Regions from separate parts of the Roseovarius salis genome, predicted to be linked through region 3. Evidence: riboswitches for the same ligand, from Rfam matches in the RefSeq annotation. Region 3 holds a riboswitch; each other region holds the start of a gene.

Region 1 (5,064 bases), on a different contig from region 3:
TGCGTAGACGACATAGAAAGCGCCCGTGAAAAAGGCCGGCACCGGCAGCACCGCCACCACGTAAAGCACCCAGAAGGCCGCGCGGCTCTTGAACCGGCGCGCCGCGGCGTAAGCGCAGCCCCACACCGCCATGTAGATGCAGATGATCGTGACAAGCATGGCCGAACCATAGCGTGAAAGGCGCATCCGTCACACGCAGGATTGCCGCCGCGGGTCCCGCCCTTTGCACGGGGCGGGGCGGCCCGTTGTCACGCGCACGCTCTCAGGCCATGCCCGCGCGCACCAGCCGGTCCGCCAGGGCACTGTAGGCCTCCGCCATCGGGCCCTCACCCGTCGCGACGGGCGTGCCCGCATCGCCGGCCAGCCGCGTGTCCAGGTCGATGGGCAGCTCGGCCAGCAGGGGGATGCCCAGCTTGTCGGCCTCGGCCCTGACACCGCCCGTGCCGAAGATGTGTTCCTCGTGCCCGCAGTTGGGGCACTTGTAGACCGACATGTTCTCGATCAGGCCCAGCACCGGCGTCTTGAGCGTGTCGAACATGTTCATCGCCTTGCGTGCATCCAGCAGGGCCACGTCCTGCGGCGTGGACACGACGATCGCGCCGGTCGGCTGCGCCCGCTGGCAAAGCGTCAGCTGCACGTCGCCGGTGCCGGGCGGCAGGTCGACGATCAGCACGTCCAGCTCGCCCCAGTTCACCTGGCTGATCATCTGTTGCAGCGCGCCCATGAGCATGGGCCCGCGCCAGACCACCGCCTGGTCGGGGTCGAGCATCAGCCCGATCGACATGAAGGTCACGCCATGGGCCGTCAGCGGCTCGATGATCTTGCCGTCCGGGCTGGCGGGGCGCTTGGATTCGCCCATCATGCGCGGCTGGCTGGGGCCGTGGATATCTGCGTCCAGCAGACCGACGCGGCGCCCCTGCCGGGCAAGCGCCACGGCCAGGTTGGATGATACCGTGGACTTGCCGACCCCGCCCTTGCCGGATGCCACGGCGAGAATCGAGCGGACATTGTCGGGGCGGATCGAGGTGTCGCCGCCCTTGGGATGTCCGCCGATCTTGAGAGAGGGGGCCGACTGGTCCTTTGCCGTCTGCTTGGGCTGCTGTGTCGGCGCGGTCAGCGCGACCGAGGCGCTCTCGACGCCCTCGACGGACGCCGCGGCCCGCTCCGCCGCGGCGCGCAGCGGCTCCATCTGCTTTGCGACCTCGGCGTTCGGTGCCTCTATCACGAATCGCGCCTTGCCGCCCTCGACGGCCAGCGCGCGCACGAGATCACGCGACACCAGGTTTCCCCCGTCGGGCAGCTCCAGCTGCCTGAGCCGCTCAAGGATGGCTTCACGAATTTCCGTCATGCCCGTTCTCCCATCAGTCCTGCCGCAAGAGGTGGCAGAAATTTCCCCATGCGCAAGGGGCCGTCATGACGCGCCGAAAATAACGGCGGGATGCCCGATTTTAGGTCAGTGAAGCTTATGCATTTGCTGCATAGCAGCAATGTTGTCGCAGGGGATTGTGCGCTCGCAGCATAGGCTTATTCTTATGATCAACGAAACGAAGCGAAAGCACGCTGCGCGTGCAGCACACGCGAAAGGAAAACCGGAATGAACATGGCCACCGCAAACCGCAGGAGCATTGCCCCCTCGGCCATGGCGCTGGAGATCAGCTCGCGCGTGTATCATGCGACGCAGGCCGTGCACGATTACATGTGGTATCGCGCCACGCTACGCGAATTGTCCCGCCTCGACGCGACCCAGCTGGCTGACCTCGGCCTGCGCCGCGCGGAGCTGAAGCGGACAGCGCGCGAGGCGGTATACGGGCGGTAACACGAAGAGTTCAGGTGTTCCCTCCTCCTCCCTGGAACGCCTGTCAACGGCGGCGGCCTCTCTCCTCCTCCCTGGGGCCGCCGCCATAACAACCCGGGCCATCGGCCCGACGGAACGTTCGGCCCCTCTCCTCCTCCCTGGGGTCAGACGTCAAGGAACGGCGGCGCCTCTCCTCCTCCCGGGCGCCGCCGTTTTTTGTCTGCCGGTTGACGTTTGACGCACGCGCTGCTCCTCTGCCGCGAAAGGGCAAGGAGCACCGGAATGTCCGGCATACCAGCAACCGCCGTTCGCGCGATCCTCGATGCCGTCGAGGCCGGCCGCACCGAGCGGGCGGAATTCCTCGGGGAACTGACGCGCATCGCCAGCCGCCGGCACGCCGAGGACGGCGCGCTGGACCACATGTCCGCCGCCCTATCGGCACGGGGCTGGGACGTGGACGACTGGACCGTTCCGGTGGCCGCGCTGTCGGATCAACCGGGGTTCTGCGATGCTGCGGGCGAGGTCGCCGAGATCCGCTCCGTCACCGGCACGCTGTCGCCCGAGCACCCATCGGGGCGGTCGCTCATCCTGCAAGGGCACGTCGATGTCGTGCCCGAAGGCCCCGGGGAAATGTGGACCACCCCGCCCTATCAGCCTGAAATCCGTGACGGATGGATGCACGGCCGAGGCGCCGGGGACATGAAGGCCGGCAAGGCCGCCGCGCTCTTCGCGGTCGATGCGATCCGTCAGGCCGGGTTCGAACCCGACGGGCGGCTGCACTATCAATCCGTGGTCGAGGAAGAGAGCACCGGCCTTGGCGCCCTGGCCACGCTGGCCCGCGGCTACCGGGCCGATTGTGTCCTGATCCCCGAGCCGACCGGCCACACGCTCGTCCGTGCACAGGTGGGCGTCGTCTGGTTCCGGCTTCGGGTGCGGGGGCGGCCGGTCCACGTTGCCGAGGCGGGGAGCGGCAGCAACGCGATCATGGCCGCCTATCACCTGCTCGATGCGCTCCAGCGCATGGCGGACGACTGGAATACCGAGGCCGTACGCCACCCGGTTTACGCCGACGCGCACCATCCTCTCAATTTCAACGCGGGCACCATACGGGGCGGCGACTGGGCCTCCAGCGTGCCCGCCTGGTGCGAGGTCGAATGCCGGATGGGCCTGCTGCCCGGAACGCCGGTCGCCGAGGCCAAGACGCGCATCGCCGAGACGGTGCAGCAGGCCGCGGAAACCCATCCGTTCCTTCGCTCGAACCCGCCCGAGATCACATGGAACGGCTTTCAGGCCGACGGCTACGTGCTGGAAAACGCCGCCGGGCCCGAGGCAGCCCTGTCATCGGCCTACCAGACGGTGTTCGACACGCCCGGCCCCGAGGACCGCCTGATGACCGCCCTCACCGATACCCGGTTCTACGGCCTCTACCACGGCATACCGAGCCTCTGTTTCGGCCCCGTCGCGGAAAACATTCACGGGTTCGACGAACGTGTCCACATGGACTCGCTCACCGCCTGCACGGGGGTGATCGCGCTGTTCATCGCGGAATGGTGCGGCCTGCGGGACGCCTGAGCGCGGCGGTTCAGTGAATGGCCCGGCGACGTCGGCGCCGCATCTCCGGCGCCACCGGCTGCGCCGCCTGCCGCAGGAAACGGACGAATGCACAGGCGGCCGCGCTTTCGGCGTTCTGCGCGGCCCGGCTGGCCAGCGCGGCGCGCGCCTCGGCCGGTGTCGCCTCTCCGTCCAGTCCGAAAACCCATTCCAGGAACCAAAGCCGCGCGATGCCGTCGGCCTCGTCTCCCTTGGCTGCACTGCGCTCCAGCCCGTGCAGTATGCGCGTGGCGGTCATCTTCTCTCTCCCACGGCCGCACCCCGGGCCGTATTGGGGCGGAGCAAGGCAGAGACATGTGCCGGAGGCCACACGCCCGCGCCGCCCTCCGCAGCTCGACGGTTTTCCGAGGCTGGTTTCCGGGCTTGCGGGTCCGGATACGGGCACCTTCCCGGACATGCCGTCCAGTGGCGTTTCGCCCATATCCCCCTGACTTACCGTTGCGGGGGCAGCGCCGGAATTTCACCGGCTTCCCAATTCTCCGCCCGTCGGGGCGGCACCTCGAGCGCTCAGTGTGTCACCGATAAGCACGTCGCACAAGACTGCATCGCGCCGGGCGCATGGGGTCTTGCACCGTGGCGGAATTCGGCACAGCCTCATGCAACGCGGCTGCCGAGGGGATATCCGGAATTGGCCATCAAGATCGAGATGCTCCGCTGTTTCCGCGCCGTGGCCGAACACGGAACTCTCGCCGACGCGGCCGATGCGCTCGGGCGGACCCCATCGGCCATCTCGATGATGCTGCGACAATTCGAGGACAATGTCGGCGCGCCGCTGTTCGAGACGGGCCGCAAGTCACGGCTTACCGTGCTGGGCGAACAGATCTACCGCGAGGCCACGCGCGAGTTGGACCATTTCGAACGAACCGTGGCGGCGATCGAGGGGCTGGCCCGGGCCGAGCGCGGGCATGTCCGGGTGATCGCCACGCCATCCATCGCGCAGGTCGTCATGCCGCCCATCCTGCGGCGCTACATGCACGGCCATCCCGGCGTGCGGATCGACATGCGCGACAACGACTCCGCGACGATCGAGCAGGAACTGCTGGCCGAACGCGCCGATATCGCGCTGGCCAGCCTCGGCGAGGTTCCAGGCTTCGACAGGGCGCCGCTCTTTTCCGACCGGTTCGGCGCCGTCTGCCGGGCGGATCACCCCCTCGCCGGCGACTGGGACGACCTGACATGGGCCGACCTGCGCGGCATCGATTTCATCGCCAACGGCCTTTGTGCCCAGATCCGCGACGCGGCGTTCCAGCCGATACTGGAGGCCGCCCGGCTGAGCGTGGCCAATACCGGCTCGATCCTGGGCCTCGTGCGCGCGGGGCTGGGCATCACGGTCCTGCCCGAGCTGGCCGTGCTGCCCGATTTCGCGGATTTGAGGTTCCTGCCGCTGCGCGACAGCGCGGCCCGCCGCGAGGTGTTCCTTTTCACGCCACCTGCCGCGCTGCAGACACCCGTGACCCGCGAAATGGCGGCCTGTATCCGCGCTGCGCGATTAAGCCCGGGTGAAATTTCCTAAAGTATTTTGCATTTGATCTGAAATCGCATCCATGCCCATATCGCGGCAACGCCCCACACAACGGCAGGATGAAATGACAGACAGCCACCACAACTTTATCGCCGGTCAATGGGTTGCCGGACAGGACGAGATCGAGAACCGCAAC
Region 2 (5,064 bases), on a different contig from region 3:
TCGCCATAGTTTTTCGACCCCGGGTCGACGTCGATGATGGCAAGCCCGTCGGGCTGCGACCCGTCCGGGCTGAGCATCAGCGTGAAGGCGAGCTTCTCGGCCGGTGCGTCCATCGCGATCTTGGGGGTGGGGTAGAATGTCGGATCCGGTCTCAAATTCATTTTGCATTTCCTCCCTGTCAGGCGTGGGCCGCGGGCTTGTCCCGGCCCTGAGCCTTTGGGGATGTTGACATGCAATGCGGATTCAGGAAACGGAAATCTGCCTTGGTCGGCCGCCGGGGGCGGTCAGTACTCCACCCCGAGTTGCGCCTTCACGCCCGAGCGGAACGGGTGCTTGATCATCTCCATCTCCGTGACCAGGTCGGCGATCTCCACGAGATCGTCCTTGGCGTTCCGCCCGGTCAGGACGACATGGGTCATGTGCGGCTTTTCCTCCGCGAGGAACTGGACCACCTCGGCGATGTCGATATAGTCGTAGCGCAGCGCGATGTTGATCTCGTCGAGCAGGACCATCCGGTTCGAGTCGTCCCGGATCAGGTTCTTGGCGGTCTCCCATGCCGCCTGTGCCATCTCGATGTCGCGGGCGCGGTCCTGCGTCTCCCAGGTGAATCCCTCGCCCATGGTGTGAAACGCGCAGACATCCGGGAACCTTTGGGTGATCAGGTCGCGTTCTCCGGTGCTCATGCCGCCCTTGATGAACTGGACGACGGCGCACTGCATGCCGTGGGCGATACAGCGGAATATCATGCCGAAGGCGGCGGATGACTTGCCCTTGCCCTTGCCGGTGTGGACGATGATCAGGCCCTTTTCCTCGGTCTTGGTGGACATGATGCGGTCGCGCGCGGCCTTCTTCTTGGCCATCTTTGCCGCGTGGCGTTCGCTGTCGTCGCTCATCTGGCGCGCCTCCCCTTCATTGGAACAGTGCCAGTACATAAGGCGCGATGATGGCGGTCAGCAAGGCGTTGAGCCCCATGCCGATCCCTGCGAAGGCGCCCGCGGTCTCGTTCACCTGAAAGGCCCGGGCGGTGCCGATGCCATGGGCGGCGACGCCGACCGAAAAGCCCCGCGCGCGCCAGTCGGTGACGCGCAGACCGTTCATCAGCGGCGTCACGATCACCGCGCCGATGATCCCCGTCAGGATCACCAGCGCCGCCGTCAGGGTGGGCAGGCCGCCAAGCTGTTCGGCGATCCCGATGGCGACCGGCGCCGTGGTCGACTTGGGTGCGAGCGAGGCCAGCGCGGCCCCCTCCACCCCGAGGGCTCGCGCGATCCATAGCGCCGAGACCACCGCCGTGACCGACCCCACCGCCAGCGCGCCGGCCATCGGCAGCAGCGTGCGGCGGACATGGTGCAGGTTGGTGTAAAGCGGCCCCGCCAGAGCCACCGTTGCCGGGCCCAGCATGAAATGAACGAACTGCGCGCCTTCGAAATAGGTCGCGTAGGGTGTTTCCGTGGCCCATAGCACCGCGGCGAGAAGAGCCATGGCCACCAGGACCGGGTTGACCAGCGGGTTGCGCCCCGCCGCGCGGAACGCCGTGTCGCCGACGAGGTAGGCCGCCAGCGTCGCCGTCAGCCAGATAAGCGGCCCCTCGCGCAGATAGGACCAGATGTCGGGCAGGTCCGTCATTCGGTCTTCTCCGCGTTGCCCGTGAGCCGGGCCAGCCAGACGAAGGTGAGCGCGCCGGTCACAAGTGCGAGCACCGTGCTGGCCACCAGTGCAAGCAGCAGTGCCGGCCCGGACTCGCCGAGCGCCTCGGCGTGGCTGATGACGCCGACGCCAGCGGGCACGAAAAGCAGTGACAGATGGGCGAGTATGCCCTGCGAGGTCGGCAGGATGCGGTCGGCGAGCTTCCGGCTGGCGATGAACCCCGCCAACAGCAGCGCCATGCCGATCACGGGCCCGGGGATGGGCAGGGCCAGCGCGCGGGCCAGAACCTCGCCGGCCAGCTGCGCCGCGAGTATGATCGCGATGTTGAGTATCATGGCAGCCTCCGGACCGTTCGTGCGGGGCGATCATATGGCCTGTTGGGCGAAAGAAAAGGGCCGCGTCGGTCCCGGGCGCACCCGGCGAGGGGAGCCTCGCAAAGCGTGGCGGCTGGGCCGTTGCGGTCGCGGCTGAGTTACTCGATTGAAAATGTCGTGGTCGCCTCGACGGCGGTGCCGTTCACGGTCAGTTGGCCGTGATCGTTTGCATTGAGTGTCACGCGGAGTTGGTGCTCGCCCTTGGGCAGCGCCGACAGGTGAAACCAGCGGGCATAGGCGCGGGCGATCTTGACACCGTTGAGGTAGACATGGGCGTGACCTTCGCCGGGCACGTGCGGGCCGTTCACCGACCTGGGGGCGAAGGTGAAGTTCTCGGTCGCGATCTCGAGGTTCCGGCTCCGTGGTCCGTCGGGGTGCACCACGATTTCAAGCCCGGGCGCGGGCCCCGCGACCTCGGTCATTTTCGAATGGTCTTGGTCGCCGTCGCCATGGTCGTGGGCGGCATGATCGTGCACGGCATCGTTGCCATGCGCATGCCCCTCGACCGTTGCGCCCGTCGTGGCGGCGACCATGAATCCGAGACCGGCGCCGAAAAACAAACCGATGATGAGAAAGACGAAGTGTCGGGGCATCACGTGCTCCTCCTGCGCGGCGCGGGCGGCACACGGACCGCCCGTGCCTGGCTTGGTGGCTCAGGCCGCAGCCGGGGCCTGGGTCGCCTCGCGCTGCCAGAAATACCCGGCGAGTGCGCCCAGAACGACCCACACGGCCAAGCCGACGCCAAGCGCGCGGCTGGCGAACAGCGCGGCGATCTCGGGCGGGACCGGGCCGGCAAAGCTGTCGGGATGCGGGGCGCCGACCGCGTGCGGCGCAACGATCAGGACTGCTGCCGCGCCCCATGCTGCCCAGCTCCGGCCGAAACCGATCAGCCCCAACCCCGCAGCCGTGGCCGCCACGGTGGACCACCACCAGACTTGCCGTGCACCGATGTCGCCCGCGGCCACGCCCGGCACCTCGGGGGGCAAGGAGACGGCGGGCGCAAGGTGGAACGCGGCAAACCCCGCAATCCCCCAGACAAGCCCGGTGCGGGCGTCGATCCGCACACCCCGGTCCGCGGCCAGTGCCATCACCGCGACAAGCATCAGCGCATAACCCACGTAGATCAGCGCAGAAAACAGCACGCTCAGCCCGTCGCGAACGGGGCTGAACCCCGGAAGGTCCGGGTCGGCGCTGACGGCATCGCCGCCGAAATGAACGAGTTCGCCGGATTCATAGAGTTCGGCGTGCAGTAGCACCGGCTGCACGAAAGCGAACTGCAACGCGGCCGCTATCAGGCCCGCGCAGAAGCCAGCGAGCAGCGCGCTGGTCAGGATTCTCTGGAGCATGGATCAGTGGCAGGGAAAGCCGGTCGCGTGGCGCACGTCATGGGCGGAATCGTGCAGCGCGGCCGCCTGCACATGCCCGGCGACGGAGAGGATGCCGAGCCCAAGCCCGAGGGCGGTCAGGACCGGAAGAATTGCGGATTTGGATGCCGATTGAACCAGTGCGGTCATGTCTTCTACTCTCTTTTCGCGCCCCACACCCGGGGCTGGATGCCATCGCGCAAAGGCTGGTCTCCTGGCTCGCGGGTCGTCGCCTTGTCTGCCGCCTTCCCGGGCATGAGCGCCCAGTGGCATCTTGGCAGGGGCTCGCCGCTCACAGTCGCGGGGGCGGCTGACGCATGGGCGCCCTGTTTGGGTCCGCCGGCACGTCATTCCCATTTCGTCCCCGGATGCGTCGCACCCGATACGGGACCCTTGCATGTCTCGGTATGAAGCGGGCGCGCCGTTGCGTCAAGGCAGATTCCGACGCCCGGTGTTACAGTGGCGGCATGGCCGCGTGGCTGCCGCGGTTTGTTTCCCGATCCCCGACGCTGACCGGCATCACGCGCGGCGCCTTGCGCATCCGCGGTGCGGCGGCAATATCTTGTGGATAACCGTCAGCTGCAAGCCACATGGTGGGGTTTGCCGTTGACAGGTTGCGCCTGAGCGCATCTGATGGCGACCCAAGACCGGAATCACCGGCGCCAGACCGACCGAGAGGGCACGCCGTGCAGTTTTCCAAGCTCAGGCTGACAGGCTTCAAAAGCTTCGTTGACCCCACCGACCTGCTGATCCAGCCGGGCCTGACGGGCGTGGTGGGGCCCAATGGCTGCGGCAAGTCCAACCTGCTTGAGGCGCTTCGCTGGGTCATGGGAGAGAACCGGCCCACCTCGATGCGCGGCTCGGGCATGGAGGATGTGATCTTTGCCGGGGCGGCGACGCGCCCGGCCCGGAACTATGCCGAGGTCGCGGTTCATATCGACAACACGGACCGGCTGGCGCCGGCGGGGTTCAACGATGCCGACCACCTCGAGATCGTCCGCCGCATCACCCGCGACGTGGGCAGCGCCTACAAGCTGAACGGCAAGGACGTGCGCGCGCGGGACGTGCAGATGCTCTTCGCCGATGCCTCGACCGGTGCGCACTCGCCCGCGCTGGTGCGGCAGGGCCAGATTTCGGAACTGATCAACGCCAAGCCCAAGGCGCGCCGCCGCGTGCTGGAGGAGGCGGCAGGCATCTCGGGCCTTTACCAGCGCCGGCACGAGGCCGAACTCAAGCTCAACGCCGCCGAGACCAACCTTGCGCGTGTCGACGACGTGATCGAGCAGCTGGCCGGGCAGCTGACACAGCTGGACCGGCAGGCGCGGCAGGCCGCCCGCTATCGCAAGATCGGCGAGGAGTTGCGCCATGCCGAGGGGCTGTTGCTCTACCGTCGCTGGCAGGAGGCCGACGCGGCCCGTGCCGAGGCCGATGCCGGGTTGCATGCCCGGCTGACGGAAGCCGCCAAGGCTGAAACTGCGGCGCGCGAGGCCGCACGGACCCGCGGGGAGGCCGAGGCCGCGCTGCCGCCGCTGCGCGAGGAGGATGCCATCGCCGCGGCCGTATTGCAGAGATTGCAGGTCAGCCGGGATTCGCTGGAAGAGCAGGAGGCCACCGCGCAGGCCCGGATCGAGACGCTTGAGTCGCGCATCAGCCAGTTGTCCCGCGACATCGAGCGCGAG
Region 3 (5,064 bases):
ACGCCGCCGATCAGCCGGATCAGGATGCCGCGGGCACCCGCAAGCGTCTGCTCGACGTATGTGTCCACGGACAAGGGGTGCTTGAGCGCCGCGAGGTTGGCCAGCCGAAGGCCGGGCAGCCGCCCCTGCACCCCGCCGCCGCGATGCCACGCGTCGGCGAACGCACCGAGATCGCTGTCCGAGAACGACAGCACGACGAGATCCGCAGGGTCCTGTCCGAGGTCTACGGGGGTCTCCGTCTCGTCGAGCCCGTGGCTTTCGCGAAAGATGACGTGCATGGCGGGCGGTCCGTGCGGATGGCGGGGCGTGGCCCCGGCGCGGTGTTACTCTGCGGGCTGGCCGGCCAGCGCGCCAAAGGCCGCGTGGATCGTCTCCGGCCGGATGTCGTCATGTTCGGCAATGACCACGAGGCGCCCCTGCCGCGGCTCACCGGGCTTCCAGGGGCGGTCGTACTGGTGGCGTACGCGCGGGCCGACCGCCTGCACCAGCAGGCGCATGGGCCGCCCCGCGACCGAGGCGTGGCCCTTCACCCGCAGGATGTTGTGGTCGCGCGCCAGCCGCTCGATCGCGCCGACCAGATCGGCGGGGTCGGCCAGCTCGGGCAAATCCACGACGATGGAGTCGAAATCCTCGTGATCGTGGTCATGGGGTTCGTCATGGTGCGAGGGGCGGGCGGCCATGTCGTCCTCGGCGGCGGCCTCCAGCCCGAGGATCACGCGCGGGTCGATGACGCCCTCGGCGACCTCGACCACGGGCAGGGGGCGCGGGGCCTGGGCGGCCACGGCCTGCTTGGCCTTGGCCACGCCTTCTGGTCCGGCAAGGTCGGGCTTGGTCAGCAGCACGATGTCGGCACAGGCGATCTGGTCCTCGAAAACCTCCGAGAGGGGCGTTTCGTGGTCGAGGCTGTCATCGGCGGCGCGCTGCGCGTCCACCGCGGCCACGTCGGGTGCGAAGCGGCCCGCGGCCACGGCCTCGGCGTCGGCCAGCGCGATCACCCCGTCCACGGTGATGCGCGAACGGATGTCGGGCCAGTCGAACGCCTTGAGCAGCGGTTTCGGCAACGCCAGGCCAGAGGTTTCGATCAGGATGTGGTCCGGGCGCGGGTCCAGCGCCATCAGCGACTCGATCGTGGGAATGAAGTCATCGGCCACGGTGCAGCAGATGCAGCCATTGGCCAGTTCCATGATGTTCTCGGCCGGACAGTCGGGGATGGCGCACCCCTTGAGGATCTCGCCGTCGACGCCCACGTCGCCGAACTCGTTGACCACCACGGCCAGCCGTCGGCCGCCGGGGTTTTCCATGAGGTTGCGGATCAGGGTCGTCTTGCCGGAGCCGAGAAAACCGGTGATCACGGTGACGGGCAGTTTGGCGAGGTCGGGCATCGGTCAGCCTCCGGTGCGTATGCTGTGTCAGGGACGGGGCGGCAAACCGGGCAGGGCCCCCTTGGGCGGGCCAACATCCCGACCCCGGCACACCCCGTCCGGCGAGTCGTCATGTCGCTGGCAGGTCTCCCGGCTTGCGGATCCCGGCCGCCTTGGGTGGCGGCCAACGGTCGCCCGGCCTTCCCGACCCGTTGGGCCAGTGGCGCTGCGGACGGCCTCTCCGGTCACGGTCGCGGGGGCGGCTGTGCTTGACCCGGGAGGCCGGGCTGGCACATTCCCTCTTCGCCTGTCTGGACAGGAACCAGCACAAATCTAATGATCCCGAAGGGCGGTGTTTGTCAAGCGACAGTGGCACGCGCGCCGGTGCCATTCGTCATGCCGTCAGTCGGCGCCGCTGTCGTGGACAGTGACCCCGTCCATTACCCGGCTGCCGAGATCGATCACGCCCATCTGGGCCGCGCTGACACTTGAGACCCCGAGTACCACGACCGCCGCCGTCAGCGTGACCCAGTCGACGCTGGCAGCGCCGGACGCGTCTCGGGTGAAAAGGCAGATCAGCTTGGTCATGGTCGGAACGCTCCGGCGTTTACAGGCACGGGCCGGCCATGGCCGTCCCGGCGCGGACAAGGGTTCGGTGGGATTGCGGCGATATTGTGACCCTGTCCGGGATTGCCGTGCATTTCGTTCAACCATGGCGGTATTGTCCCGCACAGGCCGTCAATCAGCTCGCCTGGCCGGATTGGCCATGACACGGAAACACGCGGTATGGGGCCGAACGCCCGATTCGGTTGCGCGTCTATTTCTCGGGGATCAGTCCACGCGGGCTGAAGCGCAGGACGAGGATCAGGATCAGCCCCATGGTCAGCAGCCGCATGTGTGCCGCGCTGTCCAGCAGGTGCGCCTTGAGCGCGCTGCCCTCGGCCATCGGCGCGGTCACCACGCTCATCAGCCAGTGGCCGACCGGTTCGACCTGCACCCAGCAGAACCAGATCAGAAAGCCCCCGAGCACGGCGCCGAAATTGTTGCCCGACCCGCCCACGATCACCATCACCCAGATCAGGAAGGTGAAGCGCAGCGGCTGGTAGGCGGTGGGGATGAGCTGGCCGTCGAGCGTCGTCATCATCGCCCCGGCGATACCGCAACATGCCGAGCCAAGGATGAATACCTGCAGGTGGCGCCGGGTGACATCCTTGCCCATCGCCTCGGACGCCGTTTCGTTGTCACGGATCGCACGCATCATCCGGCCCCACGGGCTGTTGAGCGCCAGCTGCGCCAGCACGAGAATGATAACGAGCGCGACGGCAAAAAGCGCGGCGTAGCTGAGCTTGATATACAGCGAAGAGGCCGTGACCGGGTCAAGGCCGAGACCCGCGGCCGTCTCGACGAAGCCGGGGTCGTTCTGCAGGTCGCGCTCGTAGGGCACGGGCCGCGGCAGTCCCGAAACGTTCTTGACGCCGCGCGACAGCCAATCCTCGTTCTTGAGAACGGCGAGAATGATTTCCGCGATGCCGAGCGTGGCAATGGCGAGGTAGTCGGAACGCAGGCCGAGCGCGGCCTTGCCGATGATCCATGCGGCACCGGCCGCCAGCAATCCGCCCACCGGCCATGATAGCAGGATCGGCAGGCCAAGACCGCCCAGATACCCGGTGCCCGCGGGGTTGACGTCCTCGACCGCCTCGACGCCGGGGTCGAACACCCAGCGGTACAGAAAGAAGCCGCCGACAAGCACCGCCACGACCGTGATCGTGCGCAGGCGCGACGGCGCCATGCGGCGCAGCACCAGCGTTGCGGCCACGATGACGCCCGCGCCGGTGGCCAGCCCGACCATGACCCGGGCGCCACCGGCGGCCCACGCGTCCACGGTGGGTGGCATCGACACCAGCACGGCGGCCAGACCGCCAAGCGCGACGAACCCCATCACGCCCACGTTGAAAAGACCCGCGAACCCCCATTGCAGGTTCACGCCCATCGACATGATGGCCGACACAAGCCCCATGTTGAGGATGAGCAGCGCCGTTGACCAGCTCTGCACGAATCCCGTCAGCAGGATCAGTGTCGCGACCAGCGCGAAAAGGGAGACGTTCCTGGTGATCTCGCTCATACCGCTTTCCCCCGGAAGAGGCCCGTGGGCCGGAATATCAGGACGATCAGAAGGATGACGAAGCTGACGGCGAACTTGTAGTCGGTGGACAGCAGTTGCACGAGCCCCGAAGGCTCGAGCGCCTCAGGCAACAGGTAGCCCAGAACCTTTTTCCACGCATAGGTGATCATCACCTCGGAAAAGGCGATGACGAAGCCCCCGGCGATGGCGCCCAGCGGGCTGCCCAGCCCGCCCACGATCGCCGAGGCGAATATGGGCAGCAAAAGCTGGAAGTAGGTGAACGGCTTGAAGCTCTTGTCTAGGCCGTAAAGAACCCCCGCGACGGTGGCCAGCGCCGCAACGAGCAGCCACGTGACCATCACCACCCGGTCCGGGTTGATGCCCGACAGCAACGCGAGATCCTCGTTGTCGGAAAAGGCCCGCATGGACTTGCCCGTGCGGGTGCGGTTGAGAAACCAGAACAGCAGCGCCACAACGATCACCGCCGTGACGACGGTCAACCCCTGCGTGGTCTTGAGCGCCAGCCCCTCGTCGAGGCCCGTCATCTGCTTGAACTCGCGCGCGGTGATGATGAAACGCTCCCCGTCGGCGAAACGCTGTTCCCCGGGTCCGATGATGAAGCGCACGAGGCCGTTGAGCACGAACATCACCCCGATGGATACGATGACGAGGATCACGGGCTTGGCCCTTTGCCGCCGGTAGAACCGGAACACCGCCTTGTCCGTGAACAGCAGCAACCCCATGCAGAAAAGGATGCCCACCGGTAGCGCCAGCAACGCGGTCGGTAACGGTCCCAGCCCGATGCCTGCCGCCTGCAACCACCACGTGACGAGGATCGTCACCATCGTGCCGAAGGCCATCGTATCGCCGTGGGCGAAGTTGGAAAACCTCAGGATGCCGTAAACCAGCGTCACTCCGAGCGCGCCAAGCGCCAACTGGCTCCCATAGGCGATAGCGGGCACGAGCACGAAGTTGGACAGGGCCACGACGGCGTTGAGAAGGTCTGTCATGCACGTCCTCCCCTTGGCCGCGCAACACGCCCGCTGGCCGGCGCCGACGTGTCGGGAACCGGGGGCGCTCCCGCGGCTTCATCCACGGTGACGGCATTCATGCCGGCTGTCCCCCCTTTTCACAGCGTCCCGTCCTGTAGGTCTTGCCGCGCGATCCGCCGGGACCGCTGGCAAACACCTCGCCGTCGGAGGCAACGATGATCTCCGTCTCGTCGCGGAGGGTGTAGATCCGCGCCGCGCCCTCGCTCTTCACCTCAAGCGGGCGGGACGGCGGCCGCCCCGCCTCGAGCAGCAACACGTTTCGGCGTCGTCCCTGCTGCCGCTGGAGCGCGAAGCGCCACGGCGCGGCGGTCCCGTCGCCGGTGAGGGTGCAGGTCCAGATATAGCTTTGATCCAGCGCGGCAAGCATGGCATCGTGGTCAGCGCCCGTTGGGGGGCGGGGCGGCTCTGCCCCGCCGCACCCGGCCAGAAGAGCCGCTGCCGCGGCGGTGTGAAGGAACCCTCGCATCTCCATCATCCCCCCAGAAAACTCTGGCGCACCTCCGCGTCGGCCAGCAATTCCTTGCCCGTG

What was found. A riboswitch is a leader RNA that binds a small molecule or an ion and turns the genes downstream of it on or off. The one in region 3 is predicted to bind cobalamin.
Region 1: it holds a riboswitch for cobalamin, as region 3 does, so the genes downstream of both, ACH13J_RS00035 (hypothetical protein) here and cobW (cobalamin biosynthesis protein CobW) in region 3, are expected to answer to the same signal.
Region 2: it holds a riboswitch for cobalamin, as region 3 does, so the genes downstream of both, ACH13J_RS06425 (CbtB domain-containing protein) here and cobW (cobalamin biosynthesis protein CobW) in region 3, are expected to answer to the same signal.

What each region holds. Positions count from the first base shown of each region.
Region 1 is NZ_JBISDG010000001.1:2,077-7,140, forward strand. Features, by position in the region: gene ACH13J_RS00015 (hypothetical protein) at 1-159, opposite strand, end outside; gene ACH13J_RS00020 (Mrp/NBP35 family ATP-binding protein) at 263-1,348, opposite strand; gene ACH13J_RS00025 (DUF1127 domain-containing protein) at 1,595-1,816, shown strand; gene ACH13J_RS00030 (ArgE/DapE family deacylase) at 2,078-3,367, shown strand; gene ACH13J_RS00035 (hypothetical protein) at 3,378-3,644, opposite strand; cobalamin riboswitch at 3,738-3,923, opposite strand; gene ACH13J_RS00040 (LysR substrate-binding domain-containing protein) at 4,035-4,919, shown strand; gene ACH13J_RS00045 (aldehyde dehydrogenase family protein) at 4,993-5,064, shown strand, end outside.
Region 2 is NZ_JBISDG010000012.1:1,147-6,210, reverse strand. Features, by position in the region: gene ACH13J_RS06455 (selenium-binding protein SBP56-related protein) at 1-161, opposite strand, end outside; gene cobO (cob(I)yrinic acid a,c-diamide adenosyltransferase) at 285-893, opposite strand; gene ACH13J_RS06445 (LrgB family protein) at 910-1,626, opposite strand; gene ACH13J_RS06440 (CidA/LrgA family protein) at 1,623-1,982, opposite strand; gene ACH13J_RS06435 (hypothetical protein) at 2,120-2,614, opposite strand; gene ACH13J_RS06430 (CbtA family protein) at 2,675-3,367, opposite strand; gene ACH13J_RS06425 (CbtB domain-containing protein) at 3,371-3,535, opposite strand; cobalamin riboswitch at 3,573-3,795, opposite strand; partial or broken gene ACH13J_RS06420 (AAA family ATPase) at 4,072-5,064, shown strand, end outside.
Region 3 is NZ_JBISDG010000055.1:3,749-8,812, forward strand. Features, by position in the region: gene cobN (cobaltochelatase subunit CobN) at 1-278, opposite strand, end outside; gene cobW (cobalamin biosynthesis protein CobW) at 324-1,382, opposite strand; cobalamin riboswitch at 1,485-1,703, opposite strand; gene ACH13J_RS16660 (hypothetical protein) at 1,764-1,949, opposite strand; gene ACH13J_RS16665 (ABC transporter permease subunit) at 2,179-3,483, opposite strand; gene ACH13J_RS16670 (ABC transporter permease subunit) at 3,480-4,493, opposite strand; gene ACH13J_RS16675 (hypothetical protein) at 4,591-5,001, opposite strand; gene ACH13J_RS16680 (ATP-binding cassette domain-containing protein) at 5,007-5,064, opposite strand, start outside.